DNA from 3 places in the Streptomyces sp. NPDC015345 genome. Region 2 is predicted to be linked to each of the others. Evidence: riboswitches for the same ligand, from Rfam matches in the RefSeq annotation. Region 2 holds a riboswitch; each other region holds the start of a gene.
What was found. Region 2 has a riboswitch for cobalamin ahead of ACF062_RS05520 (CbtB-domain containing protein). Riboswitches for the same ligand answer to the same signal wherever they lie in the genome.

Region 1: it holds a riboswitch for cobalamin, as region 2 does, so the genes downstream of both, ACF062_RS02305 (ABC transporter substrate-binding protein) here and ACF062_RS05520 (CbtB-domain containing protein) in region 2, are expected to answer to the same signal.
Region 3: it holds a riboswitch for cobalamin, as region 2 does, so the genes downstream of both, cobN (cobaltochelatase subunit CobN) here and ACF062_RS05520 (CbtB-domain containing protein) in region 2, are expected to answer to the same signal.

The regions. Positions count from the first base shown of each region.
Region 1 is NZ_JBIBTX010000001.1:486,961-494,340, reverse strand. It holds gene ACF062_RS02325 (alpha/beta fold hydrolase) at 1-601, shown strand, start outside; gene ACF062_RS02320 (haloacid dehalogenase-like hydrolase) at 598-1,728, opposite strand; gene ACF062_RS02315 (helix-turn-helix domain-containing protein) at 1,947-2,810, shown strand; gene ACF062_RS02310 (VOC family protein) at 2,807-3,283, shown strand; cobalamin riboswitch at 3,291-3,477, shown strand; gene ACF062_RS02305 (ABC transporter substrate-binding protein) at 3,561-4,571, shown strand; gene ACF062_RS02300 (FecCD family ABC transporter permease) at 4,568-5,593, shown strand; gene ACF062_RS02295 (ABC transporter ATP-binding protein) at 5,590-6,411, shown strand; gene ACF062_RS02290 (metallophosphoesterase) at 6,480-7,283, shown strand; gene ACF062_RS02285 (MgtC/SapB family protein) at 7,301-7,380, opposite strand, start outside.
Region 2 is NZ_JBIBTX010000001.1:1,227,676-1,235,055, forward strand. It holds gene ACF062_RS05500 (glycosyltransferase family 2 protein) at 1-633, shown strand, start outside; gene ACF062_RS05505 (galactose oxidase-like domain-containing protein) at 630-2,567, shown strand; gene ACF062_RS05510 (glycoside hydrolase family 6 protein) at 2,777-3,811, opposite strand; gene ACF062_RS05515 (ANTAR domain-containing protein) at 3,948-4,706, shown strand; cobalamin riboswitch at 4,923-5,046, shown strand; gene ACF062_RS05520 (CbtB-domain containing protein) at 5,079-5,300, shown strand; gene ACF062_RS05525 (CbtA family protein) at 5,324-6,112, shown strand; gene ACF062_RS05530 (class F sortase) at 6,132-6,803, opposite strand; gene ACF062_RS05535 (hypothetical protein) at 6,814-7,365, opposite strand.
Region 3 is NZ_JBIBTX010000002.1:277,326-284,705, forward strand. It holds gene cobN (cobaltochelatase subunit CobN) at 1-3,347, opposite strand, end outside; cobalamin riboswitch at 3,384-3,503, opposite strand; gene ACF062_RS07630 (cobalamin biosynthesis protein CobG) at 3,623-5,038, shown strand; gene ACF062_RS07635 (precorrin-8X methylmutase) at 5,050-5,676, shown strand; gene ACF062_RS07640 (precorrin-2 C(20)-methyltransferase) at 5,673-7,199, shown strand; gene ACF062_RS07645 (cobalt-precorrin-6A reductase) at 7,327-7,380, opposite strand, start outside.

The sequences.
Region 1 (7,380 bases), 740 kb from region 2:
CCGGGCCGAGCTGGGCCCCGAGCCGCCCCTGCGCCTCCTCGGCCACAGCCTGGGTGGCCAGCTCGCGCTGCTGTACGCCGCCCTGGGCTCCGGGCCGGACGTCGACGGCGTGGCGCTCGTCGCCTCGGGGTCCGTCTGGTTCCGCGCGTACGGCCCGCGGCGCGCCCCCGGTCTGCTCCTCGGCGAGCTGCTGATCGCCGCGACGGCGACCGCGCTCGGCCGCTGGCCCGGCGCCCGCCTCGGCTTCGGCGGCAACCAGCCCAAGGGCGTCATGCGGGACTGGGCGCACCAGGGGCTCACCGGCCGCTACGCCCCCAAGGGCTCCGCGCTCGACTACGAAGCGGCCCTGGCCGCCCTGGACCTGCCCGTCCTCGCCGTCTCCGTCGAGCACGACACCCTCGCCCCCGCCACCGCCCTCGACCACCTGCTCGGCAAGGTCCCCCGGGCGCGCCTCACCCGGCGCCACTACACCGCGCGGGAGGCGGGCGCCCGCCTCGACCACTTCGCCTGGACCAAGGCGGGCGGGGCGCTCGCCAAGCAGGTGGCGGCGTGGACGGCGGCCGAAGAGCGCCCCGGCCGGGGCCGGCCGCCCGGCGGCTAGCGGATCTGCTCGGGGGTGACCGTCAGCCACCGCTTGTCGGCGGTCACCTTCTGGCCCAGCTCGCGCTGCCGCCCGGCGTTCTTCTTCTTCATCCCGTCGAGCTGCTTCATGTACGCGTCCTTGCGGTTGACCCAGACGCGTACGCCGCCGTGCTCCACGTCCGCCGAGTGGAACAGCATCGGGCCGTCGCTGACCGGGGTGTCACCGGCGACGAGGACCGGCTTGCGCCACTCGTCGATGTACGTGTTGATCGCGGCCGGCTTGCCCGCGTACCAGGTCAGCGGGGCCCACAGCTTGGGCGTCAGCTCGCGTCCCGCGAGCTTCGCCCGGTCCTTCTCGCCGAAGCGGCCCTCTGCGATCTCCTTGCGGGAACTGGTCACCGCGCCCGTCCCGCGGTCCTTGAGCAGCATCGACACCCCGATGACGTTCCGCGGCTCCACGCCGTAGCCGTACTTCGGGTCGGCGAGGACCATCCGCACCAGGTCCTCGCTGGCCGCGCTGACCACGTACACCTCGATGCCGTGCGCGCGCAGCGTCTTGTAGAGCTGCCGCATGCCGTCCGACAGCTCGGGCGGCTTCACCTCGGTCCTGGTGACCTTCCCGTCCTCGTAGTACTCCGCGGGGATCGGCTTCTCGTACGCCAGCAACTCGTCGACGTACCCCTTGAGCTCCTTCAGCGTGAACCCGGAGAAGATCTGCGCGGCCCACGGGTAGCAGACCTGGTCGTCGACCTCGCACAGCCGGTTGTAGTAGCTGTAGAGGCTCTCCTTGTGCGTCGCCGTGTCCTTGAACGGGATGACCTTCAGGGACGGGTCCATGGTCTTGCGGGTCAGCACGCCCTTCATCTCCAGGAAGGGCAGCAGCGACTCCTCCAAGTCATTGCGGTACGAGGTGTTGTCCGCGTCGAAGACGGCATACGCGCCCTTGTGGTCGTTCGCGGCGATGACCTTGCCGAGCTTCTTCGCGACCGGCTCCGGCCAGTGCGACAGCTCGCGGGCGGTGGCGGCCGAGGTGTCGGCCGCCGTCGCCTCACCGGCGGGCCACAGCGCGCCGCCCGCGAGTGCGGCGGCGACGAGCGCCCCCACGCCACCGATGAGGGCCCGCTTGTTCTTGGCTCGTACTGCCATGTTTCCCGTGTCCCGCCGTTCCTGAGTGCGATGCGCGGCCCCGTCCGGAGCGGCGCGCCATGCTATGGGCCCGGCCACGGGATTCCCATGATCGAAGTCACCGGGGCGGGCGGGCATGGGGGGCGCGGTGGCGGGTAGCGGAGAGGGGCGTCGGCGGGCGCGTGCGGCCCGGGGCGAGGCCTCGGCGGTGGAGGCCGGGGCGTCGCATACTGGACCGCATGGGCTCCCGTGAGTTCGTGCGGGCCGTTCCCCGGCTCGACGGCATGGTCGTCTCCGCGGTCGGCTACCGCACCGCGGGGCAGCGGCCCGCCCTGCACCGGGGCCTGCCCTCGCCGTACCTGACGGTGATCTTCTCGCTGGACGGGGCCATCGCCACCGGCGGTACGCCCGCCCAGGCGACCGGCGCCGACGCGGTCCGCACCGACATCATCGTGGGCGGCCTCCACCAGAGCCCCGCCTACGTCGTCCAGCCCGAGCACGAGGCGGGCGTCCAGCTCGCCGTGCACCCGCTGGCGGCCCGCGCGCTCCTCGGCCTGCCCGCCGGTGAGCTCGCCGGACAGCTCGTCGTCGGCGGCACCGACGTCCTCGGCGCGCGCGCCGCCGAGGTGCGTGAGCGGCTGTGCGCCCTGGACGCCTGGGAGGACCGCTTCGCCGTCCTCGCCGACTACCTGAGGCGGCGCGCGGCCCGGCCCGCCGGAGCCGTGCGCCCCGAGGTCGCCGAGGCCTGGGCCTGGCTCGCCCGGCACCGCGGCGCCGGTACCCTCGGCGGCCTGTCCCGGCACGTCGCCCTCAGCGAGCGCCGCCTGACCGCCCTCTTCCGCGCCGAGACCGGCCTGAGCCCCAAGCAGGCCGCGCGCCTGATGCGCTTCCAGCACGCCAAGGCGGCCGTGACCCGCGCCGTCGCGGCGGGTGACCCGCCGGACCTCGCCCGGGTCGCCGCCGACACGGGCTACTACGACCACTCCCACCTCGTACGGGACTTCCGGCAGTACACGGGGGTGAGCCCCACGGGCTGGCTGGCCGAGGAGTGCCGGAATATCCAAGCCGGGGCGCACGCCGGAGGCGAAGAGTGGCAGACATGAACACCACACCTGACACCACACCTGATACCGCGCCTGACACCACACAGCACGAGCCGCTCACCACCACCCCCGCCCCCACGACCTGGCCATGCCTCCAGGCGCAGGACGCCCCCGCCCTGATCGACTTCCTCGTCGACACCGTCGGCTTCCTGCGCACGGCCGTGTACGAGGACGGCGGCCGCGTCGTCCACGCCCAGCTCGACTGGCCCGAGGGAGGCGGCGTCATGCTCGGCTCGTACGACCCCGGGACGGCCGCCGAGACCTGCGGGAAACCCGGCACCTCCGGCGCCTATGTCGTGACCGACCGGGTGGACGACCTGTACCACCGCCTCCGCGAGGCGGGCGTGAAGATCACCGGCGACATCGAGGACAAGCCGTACGGCAGCCGCGAGTTCGGCATCCAGGACCCCGAGGGAAACCGCTGGTCCTTCGGCACCTACCGGGGCGAGCCGAGGCCGGGCCCGGGCCGGTGAAGACGCGTGATAACTTGCGCAAGCCAGTCAAACCCACACCTGGGCCAGGGAATCCGGTGGAAATCCGGAACTGACGCGCAGCGGTGAGGGGGACGGGCGGGGCCACGGCCACTGGGCGTCTTCGGACGCCTGGGAAGGCGCCCCGTCCGGTTCGATCCCGAGTCCGAAGACCTGCTGGCGCCTCCGCTCGCACACCGGGCGGCGGAGGCCGTGACGCAGACCAGGCTCCGCGTATGAGCCGTGACACTCAAGGGATCGCGTGTCCTCGACAGTCCGTATGTCCGCCGTGCTCTGTACCGCACTGCTCGCGCTCACCGCCTGCGGTGGCGGCTCCGCCCAGAAGTCCGCGGGCAAGAGCGCCGACGGCTACCCCGTCACGGTCGCCTCCTGCGGCAAGGAGGCCGAGGTCCAGGCCCCGCCGAAGCGCGCCGTCTCCCTCGACCAGGGCTCCACGGAGATCCTGCTCTCCCTCGGCCTCGCCGACCGCATGGCGGGCACGGGCACCTGGACCGACCCCATCCCGAAGCACCTGGAGAAGGAGAACGCGAAGGTCGAGCGGCTCGCCGACCGCTACCCCGCCCTGGAGAAGGTCCTCTCCAAGGAGCCGGACTTCGTCAGCGCCTCCTTCCTCTACACCGTGGGCAAGGGCGGCGTCGCCGACCGCGCGAAGTTCACCGAACTCGGCGTGCCCGTCTACGTCTCGCCCACCGACTGCGCGGGCAAGGACAACGACGGCGGCGGCGACGGCAAACGCGTCAAGACCCTCACCATGGACACCGTCTACGGCGAGGTACGCGACCTCGCCGAGGTGTTCGGCGTCGAGAAGCGCGGCGAGAAGCTGATCGCGGACCTGAAGGGCCGCGTCGCGAAGGCCACGAAGGACATCGACGCGTCCGGTGTCTCGCTCCTGTACTGGTTCGCCAACTCCGACGCCCCGTACATGGCGGGCTGCTGCGGCGCCCCCGGCATCATCACCCGCGAACTCGGCGCGAAGAACGTCTTCGACGACACCCGCGAGGAGTGGCCCCAGATCAACTGGGAGACCGTCGCCGACCGCGACCCCGACGTCCTCGTCATCGGTGACCTCACCCGCAAGTCGCAGTCCGCGGAGAGCGCCGCGGCGAAGATCAGGTTCCTGGAGTCCAACCCCGCGACCAAGAACCTCACCGCCGTCAAGAAGAAGCGCTACGTACTCCTCAGCGGCCAGGCCATGAACCCCACGATCCGCACGGTCGACGGCATCGAGCAAGTGGCCGCCGGCCTGCGGAAGTTCGGGCTGGCGAAGTGAGCCCGGTCGCCCCCGTCCGGCATGGGCTGCTGTGGCTGGCCGGCGGCGCCGCGCTCGTCCTCTCGGTGGCGGTCGCCGTCACCATCGGCCCCGCCGACATCTCGGTCCCCGACGTGTTCTCGGCGCTCGCCGCGCACCTCGGCTGGGGCGAGGCACACCTCACCCCCATCAGGGACGGCATCGTCTGGAACCTGCGGCTGCCCCGCACCCTGCTCGCCGCGGTCTGCGGCGCGGGCCTCGCGGTCTGCGGCGCGGTCATGCAGTCCCTGCTCCGCAACCCCCTCGCGGACCCCTTCGTGCTCGGGGTGTCGTCCGGGGCGTCCACCGGAGCGGTCGCGGTCGTCGTCCTCGGTGTCGGCGGGGGAGCGCTGTCGATCTCGGCGGGCGCCTTCGTGGGCGCGCTCTGCTCGTTCGCGCTCGTCCTCCTGCTGAGCCACACACTCGGCGGCACGACGGACCGCGTCGTACTGTCGGGCGTCGCCGCGATGCAGCTCTTCTCCGCGCTGACATCGTTCGTCATCCTCACCGCGGGCGACGCGGAGACCACCCGCGGCGTGCTGTTCTGGCTGCTCGGCTCGCTCAGCGGGGCGGGCTGGACGGACGTGTGGCTGTGCGCGGCGGTCCTCGCCGCGGTGCTGCTCGTCTGCCTCGGTCACGCCCGTACGCTCGACGCCTTCGCCTTCGGGCAGGAGGCGGCGGCGACACTGGGCGTACGGGTGGCCCGCACCCGCCTGGTCCTGCTCTGCGTGACGGCGCTGCTGACCGCCGTCCTGGTCAGCTCGGCGGGCGCCATCGGCTTCGTGGGCCTGGTCCTGCCGCACGCGGCCCGCGCCTTCACCGGCTCGGGGCACGCCCGGCTGCTCCCGGTCACGGCACTCACCGGCGCGGTGTTCCTGGTCTGGGTGGACACCCTGGCCCGCACGGCCCTGGACCCGCAGGAGGTCCCGGTGGGCGTCGTGACGTCACTCATCGGCGTACCCGCGTTCGTGGTGGTGCTGTACCGGACGCGGAGGGCGACATGACGACGTACGAGGTAACGGCGGACGCCCGGGGCGGTCTGCGCGCCGACCGGGTCACCCGCGAGGCCGGCGGCCGGCTCGTCGTCGACGGCGTGAGCCTCGCCCCGCCGCCCGGCGCCACGGTGGGCCTCCTCGGCCCCAACGGCTCCGGAAAGTCCACACTCCTGCGGATCCTCGCCGGAGTCCTCGCCCCCGCCTCGGGGGTGGTCACCCTGGACGGCCACCCGCTGCCCGACACCCCGCGCCGCACGGTGGCACGCCGTATCGCGGTGGTCGAGCAACACGCCACCACGCAAACCGAGTTGACTGTACGAGACGTCGTACGCCTCGGCCGCATCCCGCACCGCCGCGCGTGGTCGGCCCCCACGCCCCACGACGAGCGGGCCGTACGCGAGGCCTTGGCGCACACGGGCCTCACCGACCGCGCGGCCCAGTCCTGGCACACGCTCTCCGGCGGCGAACGCCAACGTGTCCAGATAGCCCGCGCCCTGGCCCAGGAGCCCCGCGAACTCCTCCTGGACGAGCCCACCAACCACCTCGACATCCAGCACCAGCTCGACCTGCTCTCCCTGGTCGCCGAACTCCCCGTCACCAGCGTGATCGCCCTGCACGACCTCAACCTGGCGGCGATGTTCTGCGACCACGTACTGATCCTGAAGGACGGCACGGCGTACGCGGCGGGCACGCCGACGGAGGTGATCACGGAGGAACTCATCGCGGAGGTCTACGGCGTACGGGCGGTGGTGACCCGCGAGGACCCTCCCTCCGTCCGCTTCCTGCGAGGCCCGGTACCAGTCCAGCCGCGCACGACCGGCACTTAACGCGGAACGGCCGGCGGCCGTAGGTTCACGCCGAAGACCGTGAACCACGCGAGGAGGAGCCCGCAGCCATGCGAGCGCAGCCACAGGAACGGACGACCGCGGTGATCGCCCACGTGAGCGACACCCACATCGATACGCACGAGGAGGACGGCGGCCGCAGCGTCGCCCGCACCCGCGCGGTCATGGAGTACCTGAACACCCTCCCGTACGACCTGGACGCGGTCATCGTCACGGGCGACATAGCCGACCACGCGGCCCCTTCGGAGTACGAGGCGGCCCGCGAACTCCTTGCGACCCGCCACCCCCTGCTGACCTGCCCCGGAAACCACGACGACCGCGCGGCGTTCCGCGCACACCTGCTGGGCGAGCCGCCGAGCACGGCCCCCGTCAACCACTCCCGCACGACGCCCCGCTTCACTCTCGCCCTCTGCGACACCTCGGTCCCCGGCGAGGACCACGGCAGGCTGGCCGACGAGACCCTGACCTGGCTGACGAACACCCTGGCGGCGGCCCCGGCGGATGTACCGGCACTGATCGCCTTCCACCACCCGCCGACCACCCTGCACACGCCGTACGTCGACGAGATCCGCCAGTTCGACGAGACCCGCCTGGCCGCCCTGACGGCCCGCCACCCCAACATCACGGCATTCCTGGCGGGCCACGCCCACACCCCCGCGGCAACGACCTTCGCGGACCGCCCGCTCCTGGTGGCCCCCGGCGTCGTCTCGACCCTCCGCCTCCCCTGGGAACCCCAGACGGACGCGGCCCATCACGTACACCGGGACTTGCCGCCGGCGGTGGCTTTCCATGTCCTGGACGAGACGGGCCGCCTGACTACGCACTACCGGGCGGTGCCGCTCGACCTGCACTGAGCCGCTCCGACATGCCCTCACTCGTCCCGGGAGTCGTCGCGTCGGCAGGCCACCACGCCGGGCACATCGGCGAACCGAACGGTCAGCGCTCCGAGGT
Region 2 (7,380 bases):
TTCAACTACACGATGATGGTCATCTTCTACCCGATGTCCGCCATGAACTGGATCCTGGCGGCGCTGAGCTGCGCGCTCTTCCTGGGTCTCGGCGCGTCCGGCGTGAACATCGACCCGACCATCTGGCTGATGCTGTACGGCAACGCCTCGGCGCTCCAGATCGGCCTCTACATCTGGAACCGCAGGCACAACGTCTCCCCGCACGAACCCGAGGGCTCCGGCGGTGTGGCGGGCATGGTGATGTCGGCGCTCTCCGCCCCGATCTACGCGCGCTCACTGCTCGACGCGGCCCTGCGCCGCAAGAGCAGGTTCGTGGTGACCCCCAAGGGCGACTCGGCCAGCCCGGACACGCTGTTCGGGACCTTCCGCATCCACCTGTTCTTCATCGTGGTCTTCGGTGCCTCGATGGCCGCCTCCTTCCTGTACGGCCACTCCCACCCGGCGATGATCATCTGGGCCTCGTTCGCCCTGCTGATCACGGCGGCGCCGATCTTCGCGTGGCGCTGGGGCATGCGGCAGGAGAGGAAGAAGCCCGCACCGCCCGCGCTCGAAGCGGTGGTTCCGCGGCCGAAGCCCAGCTGGGCGTCGTCCGAGCAGACGATGCCGATCTCCCTTGGGGGACGTGAGAAATGAAAGACCGTTCGAGCCGTCGCCGCGCCCGCCGCATCGCGATAGGCGCGGCGGTCGTCCTCGCGCTGGCGGGGATGAACGGCCCATGGCTGTGGCGCGTGGGCTCCGAGAAGTACCACGACTACAAGATCAACCAGCCGGAGTACAAGGCCGACAACGGCCACTGGGACATCGTGGAATTCCCCGAGGAGTACCGGCAGAACACGATCCACGCGGCGCTCCTGCACACCGGCAAGGTCCTGCTGGTCGCCGGTTCCGGCAACGACCAGGGCAACTTCGACAAGAAGAAGTTCGACACCCGGCTGTGGGACCCGGTCAAGAAGACCATCAAGAAGATCCCGACGCCCACCGACCTGTTCTGCACGGGTCACACCCAGCTCGGCAACGGCAATCTGCTGATCGCCGGCGGCACGCAGCGCTACGAGAAGCTCAAGGGCGACGTCACCAAGGCCGGCGGCCTGATGATCGTCCACAACGAGGACCCGGACGAGCCGAAGACGATTCCCGCCGGCACGAAGTTCACCGGCAAGAAGAACGGCAAGACGTTCGTCTCCCAGGACAACGTCCTCGTGGAGAAGGCGAAGAAGGTCTTCGACAAGCGGACCGGGAGGTTCCTGCGCACGGAGGCGGGTCTCGGCCGGGTCTACGTAGAAGCCGCCAAAAGCGGCGCCAAGTACGAGACGGGGACCCAGGACAATTACCGCGTCGAGGGCATGAAGGGCTCCGACAAGCGCAACGTCTACGGCATGGCGCAGAAGCTCGCCCTGGACAAGAAGGACTTCCAGGGGATCAAGGACGCCTTCGAGTTCGACCCGGTGGCCGAGCGGTACATCAAGGTCGACCCGATGAACGAGGCGCGCTGGTACCCCACGCTGACCACGCTCACCGACGGCAGGATCCTCTCCACCTCGGGCCTTGACGAGATCGGCCAGCTGGTGCCGGGCAAGAACGAGGTGTACGACCCGAAGACCAAGAAGTGGACGTACACCAAGGGCATCCGGCAGTTCCCGACGTACCCGGCGATCTTCCAGATGACCGACGGCAGGCTCTTCTACTCCGGTTCCAACGCGGGCTACGGCCCCGCCGACGTCGGCCGCAAGCCCGGCATCTGGGACCTTCGGACCAACAAGTGGCAGGGCGTCCCCGGTCTGAGCGACCCGGGGCTCATGGAGACCTCCGGCACGGTCGAGCTGCCGCCCGCCCAGGACCAGAAGTACCTGGTGGTCGGCGGCGGCGGCGTGGGCGAGTCCAAGAGGTCCAGCGAGAAGACCCGCATCGTCGACCTGAAGGCGGACGAGCCGCGCTTCGTCGACGGTCCCCCGCTGGAGAAGGGCACGCGCTACCCGCAGATGTCCACGCTGCCGGACGACACCGTGCTGATCTCCGGCGGCTCGGAGGACTACCGCGGGCGCGGCGACTCCAACATCCACCAGGCGCGGATCTACGACGCCGGGACCGGGGAGATGCGGCGGGTCGCGGACCCGGAGGTGGGCCGCAACTACCACGCCGGGTCGGTCCTGCTCCCCGACGGCCGCGTGATGTTCTTCGGCTCCGACTCGCTCTACGCCGACAAGGCCAACACCAAGCCGGGCGTCTTCGAGCAGCGCATCGAGATCTACAGCCCGCCGTACCTCTACCAAGGCTCGCGGCCGGCCCTCGGCAAGGGCCCGAAGACCATCGCGCGGGGCGGCTCCGGGACCTTCCCGACCCCGCACTCCTCGGCCATCAAGGCGGCCCGCCTCATCCGGCCCAGCGCCTCCACGCACGTCACGGACATCGACCAGACGTCGATCGCGCTGGACCTGGAGAAGTCGCGGGGCAAGGTGACGGTGACGGTCCCGAAGAATCGGAGCCTGGTGGAAACGGGCTGGTACATGCTTTTCGTGACGGACGACCAGGGCGTCCCGAGCAAGGCGCGGTGGGTCCACGTCCGGTGAGCAGCCGCCCCGTAAGGGGCGCGGGGAACTGCGCGAGCAACCACAAAGAAGCCGCAGACGCATCTGCCGAGATCCCGGCAGTCGCGTCTGCGGCTTTCCCCTCGCTGAGCGCGCAGTTCGCCGCGCCCCTAGGGCCTGTCTGACAATTCGCGTCGTCGCCCGGAGGGAGGCAGGCGGGAATTGTCAGACAGGCCCTAGGGAGGCGACCCCTACGAGGCGTTCCTCGCCAGGCCGAGCGCGTACTCCGGCCACCACTCGCCCGCCTTGGGGCCACCCCGGCACGTCCCGTCGGACTCCCCCGGCCGCTTGACCCACAGATACGCGTCGACGAGCGGATCGTCCGTCTTCGTCGTCGGCGTCTCGCCGAGCGCCCGCCCCGGCGGGTTGCACCAGGGGTCCTTGCCCTTGTCGTAAGGGCCGTTGCCGTTGCGGCCCGTGTCGATGACGAACGGCTTGCCGCCGATCTTCGCCGAGAGCTTCTTGCCGAACTCCGTACTGTCCTCGGTGGTCTGGAAGTTGGAGACGTTCACCGAGAAGCCGTCGGCCTGCTCGACGCCGGACCGCTTCAGGGGCTCCCAGAGCGAGTCGGGGTTCTGCCAGCCCGCGTTGCCCGCGTCGAGGTACACCTTGGTGTTCTTCAGGGACTTGAGTGTGGTGATGGCGCCCTTGAGGAGGTCGTAGCGCTCCTCGTGGAACTGCTCGGGCGTGCAGTTGTCGACCATGTGCAGCACCGCGTCGGGCTCCAGGATCACCGTGGCGCGCCGGTCGCCGATGCCCTTGGCGACCTGGTCGACGAAGGCGCGGTACGCGTTGCCGTCGGCCGCGCCGCCGCCCGAGTACTGGCCGCAGTCGCGGTGCGGGATGTTGTAGAGGACCAGCAGGGCGTCCCGGTCCGCCTTCTCGGCGGCCTCTGTGAAGCCGCGGGCCTGTTCCTCGGCGTTCTCCGGGACGATCCACTCGGACACCGGCTGCTCGGCGATCCGCCGGATCAGCTCGGCCTCGTCCTTCTTGCCGTCCTTCTCGTACGAGGCGACCTGCTTGGCCGCGGTCCCCTCCGGGTTGACCCAGTACGGGTCCTTGCTCTTCGGCTGCTGCTCCGGAGGCCGGCCCGAAGACTTGTCCTCCGGGTCACCACCGGAGGAGGAGCACGCGGAAAGGAGCAGCGCGGCCCCCGCGAGCGCCACCCCCGTCCGCACCCCCCTGGCCGCGAGACCATGTCCGCGGCGGGTGTCTTTGCGGTACATCCACTCCCCCTTGGGTGCACTGTCCGTATCTCAATCCTGACATACGGTCCTTTGCCCCACGAGAGCTGTCACCAAGGGCCGTTACCGTGCGCGTCGGCAGGGTAGGCAGAGCGTGCGGAGAGGGGAGGAGAGGGCCATGGGGGACCACCCATGCGAACTGCGGCTCGCGGAGATCCTGGTGGAGAGCGCGGACACGCTGACCGACGATTTCGACCCCGAGGGCTATCTGCGGCGGCTCTCGGACCACTCCGTGGAACTGCTCGGCGCGCAGGGCGCGGGCGTGATGTACACCGGCGGGGGCGGCGAGGTCCGCCTCATCACCGGGAGCAGGCGGCCGGCGGCGGTACGCGCCCTGTTGGCGGCACAGCACCGGGGCGGTCCGTGTCTCGAGGGCTTCGGAACGGGCAGGCCCGTGCCGCCGGTCCGGATCGACCGCGCCGAAGTGGCGTCCCGCTGGCCCGCGTTCGCCGCGCGGGCCGGTGAGCACGGCGTCACGGCGACGTCGGCGGTGCCGCTGCGGCACCGCGGCCCGGTCATCGGGGTGCTCAACGTCTTCGTGTCGCAGGCGCGCGGGACCGAGCCCGCCGAGCGGGAGCTGCGGCTCCTGCGGGTGCTCGCGGACGCCGCGGCGGTGGGCCTGCACAACCACCGCACGCACACGCGGTACCGCACGCTGTCCGCACAGCTCCAGGGGGCGCTGGACAGTCGTATCCGCATCGAACAGGCCAAGGGCGTCCTGGCCGAACGCTGGAACACGGGGGTGGACGACGCCTTTGAGGCGCTGCGGTGTTACGCGCGCAGGGAGCGCCGGCTCATCGACGCGGTCGCCGCGCAGGTCATCGAGGGAACCCTCGGCGTCGAGGAGTTGCGGCGGGTGCGACCCGGGCGGTCCTGAGAGGGCGGTCCTGACAGGGCGGGCCGGGCCACGGAGGGACGCGGGGCCAACCGCGTGGCCCACTTGGCGCCGTCCGTCGCGGGGCAGCCCGGTCGGCGGCTCCCGGGGGGAGCGGGTCGCCGATCGGGCCAGGTGAGCCCGGCGGCCGGCGGAGCCGCCCTGACCTGGCGCGTGTTGACAGGGACGCGACGCACTGGGACTCTCCGTGACGACAAGTCCATACATCGAGGCGACGGTTGTCAGGAACCCGGTGCGAATCCGGGACGGTCCCGCCACTGTGACCGCGTACGCACGCTCGTACGCGGAAGTCAGGAACTGAGCCGTCGTCCTCCTGCCATGGGGCGTGGAAACCCCAGAAGGAGGCCCACCGGTATGTCCCTGCACTCCGCAGCTCCGCACACCGACACCACGGCGAGCCAGGCCGCCGTGACGCAGACCCGCGACTGGCTGATCGCATCGGCCGCCGCGGTCATCGCGCTCATCGCGCTGTACGCCGTGTTCATGGACAACGGCTCGCTGATCTCGGCGACCGGCGACTACCTCCACGAGTTCGCGCACGACGGCCGGCACCTCTTCGGCGCCCCGTGCCACTGACCGGGCGGACGGACACGAGCACCATGCCCACATCACCCGTACTCCCGTTGCTCGGACGCGGCCTGGTGGCGGGAGGAGCGGCGGGCCTCACCGCCGGCCTCTTCTCCCTGCTGCTCGCCGAGCCCCTGATGGACCGCGCGATCCGCGCCGAGGAGAGACGCTCGGCCGCCGAGGAGCACGCGCAGCACGGCGCGGCGCAGGCCGTCCAGCACCATGAGGAGCTGTTCAGCCGCTCCACCCAGCACGGCGGCCTGGTCGTGACCGCGGTCGTCGCGGGTCTTGCCCTCGGCGTGCTGGTCGCCGTCGCGTACGCCGCGGTGCACCGGCGGGATCCGCGCGCGCTGCCGTGGCCGCGTGCGCTGGCCTTCTGCGGCGCGGCCTTCCTCGCGGTCTCGCTCCTGCCCGGGATCCGCTATCCGGCGAACCCGCCGGGCGTCGGCGACGCGGGCACCGTCGGTGACCGCCAGGCGCTCTGGCTCGCCTCGGTCGCCATCGGCGTGCTCGGCATGTTCCTCGTGCGCCAGGTGTACGTGCGCCTCGTCACGCGTCCCGAACCGGTGCGGCACATCGCGACGGCGCTCACCGCGGTCGCCGTCCTCCTTGTGCTCTTCCTGCTGCCGGGCAACCCGGACCCGGTGCCGGTCGAGGCGTCGCTGCTGTGGGAGTTCCGCATGCTGTCGCTCGCCTCGCACGCCCTGCTGTGGGCGGTGTTCGCGGCGGTCTTCGGCGCCCTGGGGGTGCGCGCGGCGGCCCGGAGCGCCGTCGAGGTGGCCGCTCCGGCCCCGTCGCCGGCCGGGCAGCGGGTCGCCTGACCGGGGGGTGGCGCCGGGGCTAGCGCCGCACTCCCGTGAGGTACGCCGAGACGATCACGTTCGCCGTGTAGGTGCGGGTGGCCCGGTCGAAGGTGCCGCCGCAGGTGATGAGGCGCAGTTCGGCGCGGCCCTCCTCGTGGGGGCCGTAGGCCTTCTTCGCGTCGAAGCGGTCGCTGGTGACGACCTGGACGTCGTCGATCGTGAACTGTGCGACGGTGCCGTCGTCGCGGGTCACGTCGATCTTCTCGCCGGGGCGCGCCGCGCTGAGGTCGTAGAAGACGGCCGGGTCCGTCTCGGTGTCGACGTGGCCGACGAAGAGGGCCGCGCCGGGGGCGCCGGGGCGGGTGCCGCCGCCGTACCAGCCGACGGCGTCCGCCTCGGCGAACGGCGGCGGGTCGATCGCGCCGCGGGCGTCGAGGCCGCGGGCGGTCACCGGGGCGCCGATCTTCAGGGACGGCACCTCGACGCGCGCCGGCCGGGCGGGCGTCAACGGCTCGTGTGCGGGCGGCAGTTCGACCGCGTGGGGGCGGCCGACCGCCGCCACGTCGCCGGTCGCGGGCCCCGACAGGCCGCCGGGCAGGTTCGTGAGGCCGCTGCCCCACAGCGCGAGGCCCACCAGGAGGACCGCCCAGGCGACGCCGGTCAGCAGGCGTCCGGACCCGGGCGGGCGTTCGCCGCCGGACACGCTCACGTCCCGCCCGTCACTCGGAGCGGCGCCGGCGGACGCTGCGGAAGGCCACGGCGACCGCCGCGACGCCCGCGAGGATCAGGCCGATCACGGCGTGCCGGGTGCCGGGTCCCGCCTCGTCGGCCCCGTCGGCCTCCGCGGACACCGTCGAGGTGATGTGGGCGGTGCCCCCGCCACCGGCGCGCACCGGGGCGGCGGGCTCCGGGTTCCGCTGGTTGATCCGGACCGTGCCGGTGCCCTGGTGGGGGTGGCCGTCGCAGATGACGGTGACGTCGTACGAACCGGAGAGGCCGCCCCGGATCTCGGCGTTGCCGTGCAGCGCGTCCTTCCCGCCCCGGCCGGTGAGCTTCGCGTCCCCCTCGAAGGCGCCGGACCCGGCCGTCCCGCTGCTGCCCTCACAGCCCGAGACGCGCACCTCGACGGTGGCGCCGGCCTGGGCGTCGGCCGGGGTGACCTCGGCCTGTACGGCGCCGTCCTCGTGGGCACGGGCCCCACCGACGGGCAGGGCGAGCGCCAGGACGACGGCCGCACCCGCCCCACGGAGAGCAAGGGATCGTATGCACATCGTGAACCTCCTGTC
Region 3 (7,380 bases), on a different contig from region 2:
ACGGTGGCGGCGAGTTCGAAGGCGCCCTTGTAACCGTGGCGGCGCATCGCCTCGATCCACTTGGGGTTGACGACGCGGGCGCGGAAGACCCGCGAGGTCTCCTCCACCAGCGTGCGCGTGCGGACCGTCTCGGGGCGCGTCGAGTCGCCGATGTAGGCCTCCGGCGCCGTGCCGCGCAGGGCGCGGACCGTCGCCACCATGCCGCCGTGGTACTGGAAGTAGTCGTCGGAGTCCGCGATGTCGTGCTCGCGGGTGTCGGTGTTCTTCGCGGCGACCGCGATGCGCTTGTACGCGGTCTCCATCTCGGCCCGCGCCGGGCGGCCTTCGAGCCCGCGGCCGTAGGCGTAGCCGCCCCAGACCGTGTAGACCTCGGCGAGATCCGCGTCCGTGCGCCAGTCGCGGGAGTCGATGAGCTGGAGCAGCCCCGCGCCGTACGTCCCCGGACGCGAGCCGAAGATGCGGGTGGTGGCCCGCCGCTCGTCGCCGTGCTCGGCCAGGTCGGCCTGGGCGTGGGCGCGTACGTAGTTGTGCTCGGCGGGCTCGTCAAGCGAGGCCGCGAGCCGCACCGCGTCGTCGAGCAGGCCGATCGTGTGCGGGAACGCGTCGCGGAAGAAGCCCGAGATGCGCAGCGTCACGTCGATGCGGGGACGGCCCAACTCCTCGTACGGGATGGCCTCCAGGCCGGTGACGCGGCGCGACGCGTCGTCCCAGACGGGGCGCACGCCGAGCAGCGCCATGGCCTCGGCGACGTCGTCGCCCGCCGTGCGCATCGCGCTGGTGCCCCACAGGGAAAGGCCCACGGAGGTGGGGTAGTCGCCGTTGTCGTTCCTGTACCGCTCGATGAGCGAGTCGGCGAGGGCCTCGCCGGTCTCCCACGCGAGGCGGGAGGGGACGGCCTTGGGGTCGACCGAGTAGAAGTTGCGGCCGGTCGGCAGGACGTTGACCAGGCCGCGCAGCGGGGAGCCGGAGGGACCGGCGGGGACGAAGCGGCCCTCCAACGCCCGTACGGCGTTGTCCAGTTCGGCGGTGGTTCCCTCCAGGCGCGGGACCACCTCGCGGGCGGCGAACTCCAGGATCGCGGCGACCTGTTCGCCCTGGTCGCGGGGGACGGCGGCGAGGTCCCAGCCCGCGTCGTCCATCGCCTGGACCAGCGCGCGGGCCTTGTCCTCGGCCTCGTCGGCGCTCACGCGCGTCGCCGCGGACTCGTCGAGGCCGAGCGCCTCGCGCAGGCCGGGCAGGGCGGAGGTGCCGCCCCAGATCTGGCGGGCGCGCAGGATCGCGAGGACGAGGTTGACGCGGTCGGCACCGGCCGGGGCGGTGCCGAGCACGTGCAGACCGTCGCGGATCTGCATGTCCTTGATCTCGCAGAGCCAGCCGTCGACGTGGAGGAGGAAGTCGTCGAAGCCGTCGTCGTCGGGGCGGTCCTCAAGGCCCAGGTCGTGGTCGAGCTTCGCGGCCTGGATGAGCGTCCAGATCTGCGCGCGGATCGCCGGCAGCTTCGCCGGGTCCATGGAGCTGATCTGCGCGTACTCGTCGAGGAGCTGCTCCAGGCGCGCGATGTCGCCGTAGGAGTCGGCGCGGGCCATCGGCGGCACGAGGTGGTCGATGAGCGTGGCGTGCACGCGGCGCTTGGCCTGGGTGCCCTCGCCCGGGTCGTTGACCAGGAAGGGGTAGATCAGCGGCAGGTCGCCGAGCGCGGCGTCGGGGCCGCAGGCCGCCGAGAGGCCCGCGTTCTTGCCGGGCAGCCACTCCAGGTTGCCGTGCTTGCCGAGGTGGACCATCGCGTCGGCCCCGAAGCCGCCGTCCGCCGCGGGGGCCGCGATCCAGCGGTACGCGGCCAAGTAGTGGTGCGAGGGCGGCAGATCCGGGTCGTGGTAGATCGCGATGGGGTTCTCGCCGAAGCCGCGCGGCGGCTGGATGAGGATGAGGAGGTTGCCGCGCCGCAGGGCGGCAAGCACGATGTCGCCCTCCGGGTCACCGCCGTCGCCGACCCGCGAACGGTCCAGGAACATCTCGCCGGGCGGCGGCCCCCAGTGCTGCTCGACCGAGTCCCGCAGCTCCTGCGGCAGCGTCGCGTACCAGCGCTTGTAGTCGGCGGCCGGGATGCGCACCGGGTTGGCGGCGAGCTGCTCCTCGGTGAGCCACTCCTGGTCGTGGCCGCCCGCGTCGATGAGCGCGCGGATCAGCTCGTCGCCGTCACCGGAGACGAGACCCGGGATGTCGGCCTCGGGGCCGAAGTCGTAGCCCTCGGCGCGCAGCCTGCGCAGCAGCGCGACGGCGGACGCCGGGGTGTCGAGGCCGACCGCGTTGCCGATCCGGGAGTGCTTGGTCGGGTACGCGGACAGGACGAGGGCCAGGCGCTTGTCGGCGGCCGGGATGTGCTTCAGGCGCGCGTGCCGTACGGCGATGCCGGCGACCCGCGCCGCGCGCTCGGCGTCGGCGACGTACGCCGGGAGCCCGTCCTCGTCGATCTCCTTGAACGAGAACGGGACGGTGATGAGCCGCCCGTCGAACTCCGGCACCGCGATCTGGCTCGCGGCGTCCAGCGGCGAGACGCCCTCGTCGTTCTCCTCCCAGGCCGAACGCGACCCGGTCAGGCACAGCGCCTGGAGGATCGGCACGTCGAGGCCGGTCAGCGCGCCCGCGTCCCACGACTCGTCGTCGCCGCCCGCGGAGGCCTCGGCGGGCTTGGTGCCACCGGCTGCGAGGACCGTCGTCACGATGGCGTCGGCGGGGCGCAGCGCGTCGATCAGCTCCGGCTCGGGGGCGCGCAGCGAGGCCACGTACAGCGGCATCGGGCGCCCGCCCGCGTCCTCGATCGCGCCGCACAGGTCGTCGATGAAGGCGGTGTTGCCGCTCATGTGGTGGGCGCGGTAGTAGAGCACCGCGACGGTCGGGCCGTCGATGTCGCGCGCCGTGCGCTCCAGCGGGCCCCAGGACGGCGCGGGCGCCGGCGGGTCGAAGCCGTGGCCGGTGAGGAGCACGGTGTCGGAGAGGAAGCGGGCCAGCTGCTCAAGGTTGGCGGGGCCGCCGTGCGCGAGGTAGGCGTGCGCCTCGGCGGCGATGCCGACCGGCACGGTGGAGGAGGCCATCAGCTGGGCGTCGGGCGCCTGTTCACCGGTGAGTACGACCACCGGCAGACCGCTGGCGATGAGCTGGTCCAGACCGTCCTGCCAGGCGCGGACGCCACCGAGGAGGCGTACGACGACGAGGTCGGCGCCCGCCAGGAGCGAGGGCAGCTCGGTGAGGTCCAGGCGGGACGGGTTGGCGAACCGGTAGTCGACCGGACCCCCCGCCGCGCGGGCGCTGAGCAGGTCGGTGTCGGAGGTCGACAGCAGCAGAAGCATGCGTGCGCAGGCCTTCCTCGGGGTGTCCGCGCCCCGGGTGGTCGTATGGACGGCAGGAGTTCCTGGCTCGCCCCACGGATGGGGCTCACAGTGGCGGGACCGCGCCGGATTCGCACCGGGCTTCCTCCCCCGGGTCCTGGCGGACCCACGCCGTCGCTGGCGTCGGCGGACCTGGCGGCCCGCCGCCTGCATAGTAAGTCCTGACCGCCGCCGATGGGGCGGCCACCTGCCGGGACGGCCCGTCTCGGGAGGCGACCGGCCGGAACGGCGTGGGTATGCTCGCCGCCATGCCGCCCACCCGAGCAACCTCCACGAACCAGGGCGAATCCCTCATACGTACCCCGGTCCGCGACCGGGGCGACGCCTGCCCCGGAGCGCTCCGACTGCACCGCGCCGACGACGGCGCACTGGCCCGACTCCGCGTGCCCGCAGGTGTATTGACGTCCCGTCAGGCGGCGATACTGGCAGACGTGGCGGAACGCCTCGCGGACGGCCACCTCAGCATCACCTCGCGCGGCAACATCGAGCTGCGCGGCCTCGGCGCGAGCTGCGGCACGGAACTCTCCGCGGTTCTCGCGGACGCGGGCCTGCTGCCCTCCGAACGCCACGAACGCGTCCGCAACATCGTGGCCTCGCCGCTCGCCACGCTCGACGGACTCGGCCACGCCGACGTGCAGTTGTGGGCCCGCGAGCTCGACGGACTGCTCTGCGCCGAGGAGTGGACGACGGCGCTCTCCGGCCGCTTCCTGTTCGTCCTGGACGACGGGCGAGGGGACGTGGCCGGGCTCGGCGGCGATGTGACCTTGATCGCAGAATCGGGCGGGGCGGGGTGTGTGTCCGGGGAGTCGTGCGGGGCGGAGTGCGTGCGCGGGGAGTCGGGCGGGGCAGCGGCCGTGTCCATGACTTCGGGCGGCACGGCATCCGCGGACCCGGGCGGCACGGCGCTCGTCCGCGTCGGTGACCGCGCCCTGCGGGTCTCCGCCGCCGCCGCCCCGCGTGCCGCTCTCGCCGCCGCCGGGGCCTTCCTCGCCGCCGCGCGCGACGCGGGCAACGGGGCGTGGCGGGTCCGGGAGCTGCCCGCGGGGCACCCCGTCGACCTCGCCGGGGCGCTGGCGCGGCAGGGCATCGACGCCGGACCGGCCGCCGCCCCCTTCGGCCCGCCCGGCGCCGCCCCGCACCTGCCCGGCGTCTGCGGCCGCGCGGTGGCTGTCGGCGCCCCCCTCGGCCGCGTGAGCGCCGCCCGGTGGCGGGCCCTGCTGCCCGCCCCGGCCGACGAACTGCGCGTCACTCCGTGGCGCGGCTTCGTGCTCCCCGGCTTCGAGGACGACGCGGCGGCCCGCGAAAGGCTGCGCGCGCTGGCCGACGCCGGTTTCATCGCCGACCCCCGCTCGCCCTGGCTCGGCGTCTCCGCCTGCACCGGCCGACCCGGCTGCGCCAAGTCCCTCGCCGACGTCCGCGCCGACGCCGTCCCCGGCGCCGGTGGCCTGCCCGTCCACTTCTCCGGCTGCGAGCGGCGGTGCGGGCACCCGCGCGGCGACTGGGTGGACGCCCTCGCCACCGGGGACGGGCGGTACGAGGTGACGGTGCGCACCGGCGGCACGGCGGCGCCAGTGAGCGGCGCGAACCTGACCGAGACGGTCACGAGGGCACGTACGACATCCGCAACCACCACAACAACGGCCACGAGATGAGCGAGAGCACAGTGTTCGACTACGAGAAGGACGGCGCGGCGATCTACCGCGAGTCCTTTGCCACCATCCGCGCGGAGGCGGACCTCGCGGGTCTGCCCGCCGACGTCAGCCAGGTCGCGGTGCGGATGATCCACGCCTGCGGGATGGTCGACCTCGTCCGCGACCTCGCCTTCAGCCCGCGCGTGGTGGCCGACGCCCGCAAGGCCCTTCGCGACGGCGCGCCGATCCTGTGCGACGCCAACATGGTCGCGAGCGGCGTCACGCGCAAGCGGCTGCCCGCCGACAACGACGTGATCTGCACGCTCACCGACCCCGCCGTCCCCGGCCTCGCGGCGCGGCTCGGCACCACCCGCAGCGCCGCCGCCATGGAGTTGTGGCGCGACCGCCTCGAAGGCTCCGTCGTCGCCATCGGCAACGCCCCCACCGCGCTCTTCCGCCTCCTGGAGATGATCGAGGAGGGCGCCCCACGCCCGGCCGCCGTCCTCGGCATCCCGGTCGGCTTCGTCGGCGCCGCCGAGTCCAAGGACGCGCTCGCCGAACACCGCTCGGGCCTTGAGTACCTGGTCGTACGGGGGCGTCGCGGCGGCAGCGCGATGGCCGCGGCGGCGATCAACGCGATTGCGAGCGAGGCCGAGTGAACACCCAGAACACCCAGGGGAAGCTGTACGGGGTCGGGCTCGGGCCCGGCGACCCCTCCCTGATGACCGTGCGCGCCGTCGAGGTCATCGCCGCCGCCGACGTGATCGCGTACCACTCGGCCCGGCACGGCCGCTCCATCGCCCGCCGGATCGCGGAGAAGCACCTGCGCACCGACCACATCGAGGAGCCGCTGGTCTACCCCGTCACCACGGAGACCACCGACCACCCCGGCGGCTACCGCGGCGCCCTCGACGACTTCTACGAGGAGGCAGCCGCCCGCCTCGCCGCCCACCTGGACGCCGGGCGCACCGTCGCCGTCCTCGCCGAGGGCGACCCGCTCTTCTACGGCTCCTACCAGCACATGCACAAGCGGCTCGCGCACCGCTACCCGACCGAGGTGATCCCCGGCGTCACCTCGGTGAGCGCGGCGGCGGCCCGCCTGGGCGAGCCCCTGGTGGAGGCCGAGGAGGTTCTCACGATCCTGCCGGGCACGCTGCCCGAGGAGGAGCTGGCCGCGCGCCTCGCGGCGACGGACTCGGCGGTCGTCATGAAGCTCGGCCGTACGTTCGGAAAGGTGCGCGGTGCTCTGGAGAGCGCGGGCCGCCTCGACGAGGCGCGCTATGTCGAGCGGGCCACCATGGAGGGCGAGCGCACCGGCCGCCTCGCCGACGTGGACCCCGAATCCGTCCCCTACTTCTCCGTGGCGGTGCTGCCGAGCCGGGTGGCGCCCCTGACGGGCGGGCCCGCGCCGGAACCGCCCGCGGAGCGGTGCGGAGAGGTCGTCGTGGTCGGCACGGGCCCCGCGGGGCCGCTGTGGCTGACCCCCGAGACGCGTGGCGCGCTCGCCGCCGCCGACGACCTGGTCGGCTACACCACGTACGTCGACCGGGTGCCGCACCGCGCCGGGCAGCGGCGGCACGGCTCCGACAACCGCGTGGAGTCCGAGCGCGCCGAGTTCGCTCTGGAGCTGGCGCGGCGCGGGCGGCGCGTGGCGGTCGTCTCGGGTGGCGACCCCGGCGTCTTCGCGATGGCCACGGCGGTCCTGGAGGCGGCCTCACAGGACGCGTACGAGGACATTCCGGTCCGGGTGCTGCCGGGCGTGACCGCCGCGAACGCCGCCGCCGCGCGGGCGGGGGCGCCGCTCGGCCACGACTACGCCACGATCTCCCTCTCCGACCGCCTGAAGCCGTGGGAGGTCATCGCGGAGCGCCTGGCCGCGGCGGCCTCGGCGGATCTCGTCCTCGCGCTCTACAACCCGGGGTCGCGCAGCCGCACCTGGCAGGTGGGCAAGGCCCGGGAGCTGCTGCTCGAACACCGGGCGCCGGACACGCCGGTCGTCCTCGGACGGGATGTGGGCGGCCCCGAGGAGAGCGTGCGGATCGTACGCCTCGGGGACCTCGACCCCGCCGAGGTCGACATGCGGACGCTCCTGATCGTCGGCTCTTCGCAGACGCGGGTGTCGCGGCGGCGCGGGGGTAGGGAGCAGATCGTCTGGACGCCTCGCAGGTACCCCGAGGGGTGATTCTGTGGGGCGTCGTCTGCGGGTGTGCTGTGGCCGAGCGCGCAGTTCCCCGCGCCCCTGACGGGGCGCGCAGCCCCGTTTTCAGGGGCGCGGGGAACTGCGCGACCAGCCACAACGCACCCGCACCTCACCACGCAGCGGAACGCACCCACTCGACGGCCTCCTCCGGTGTGGCGACCTC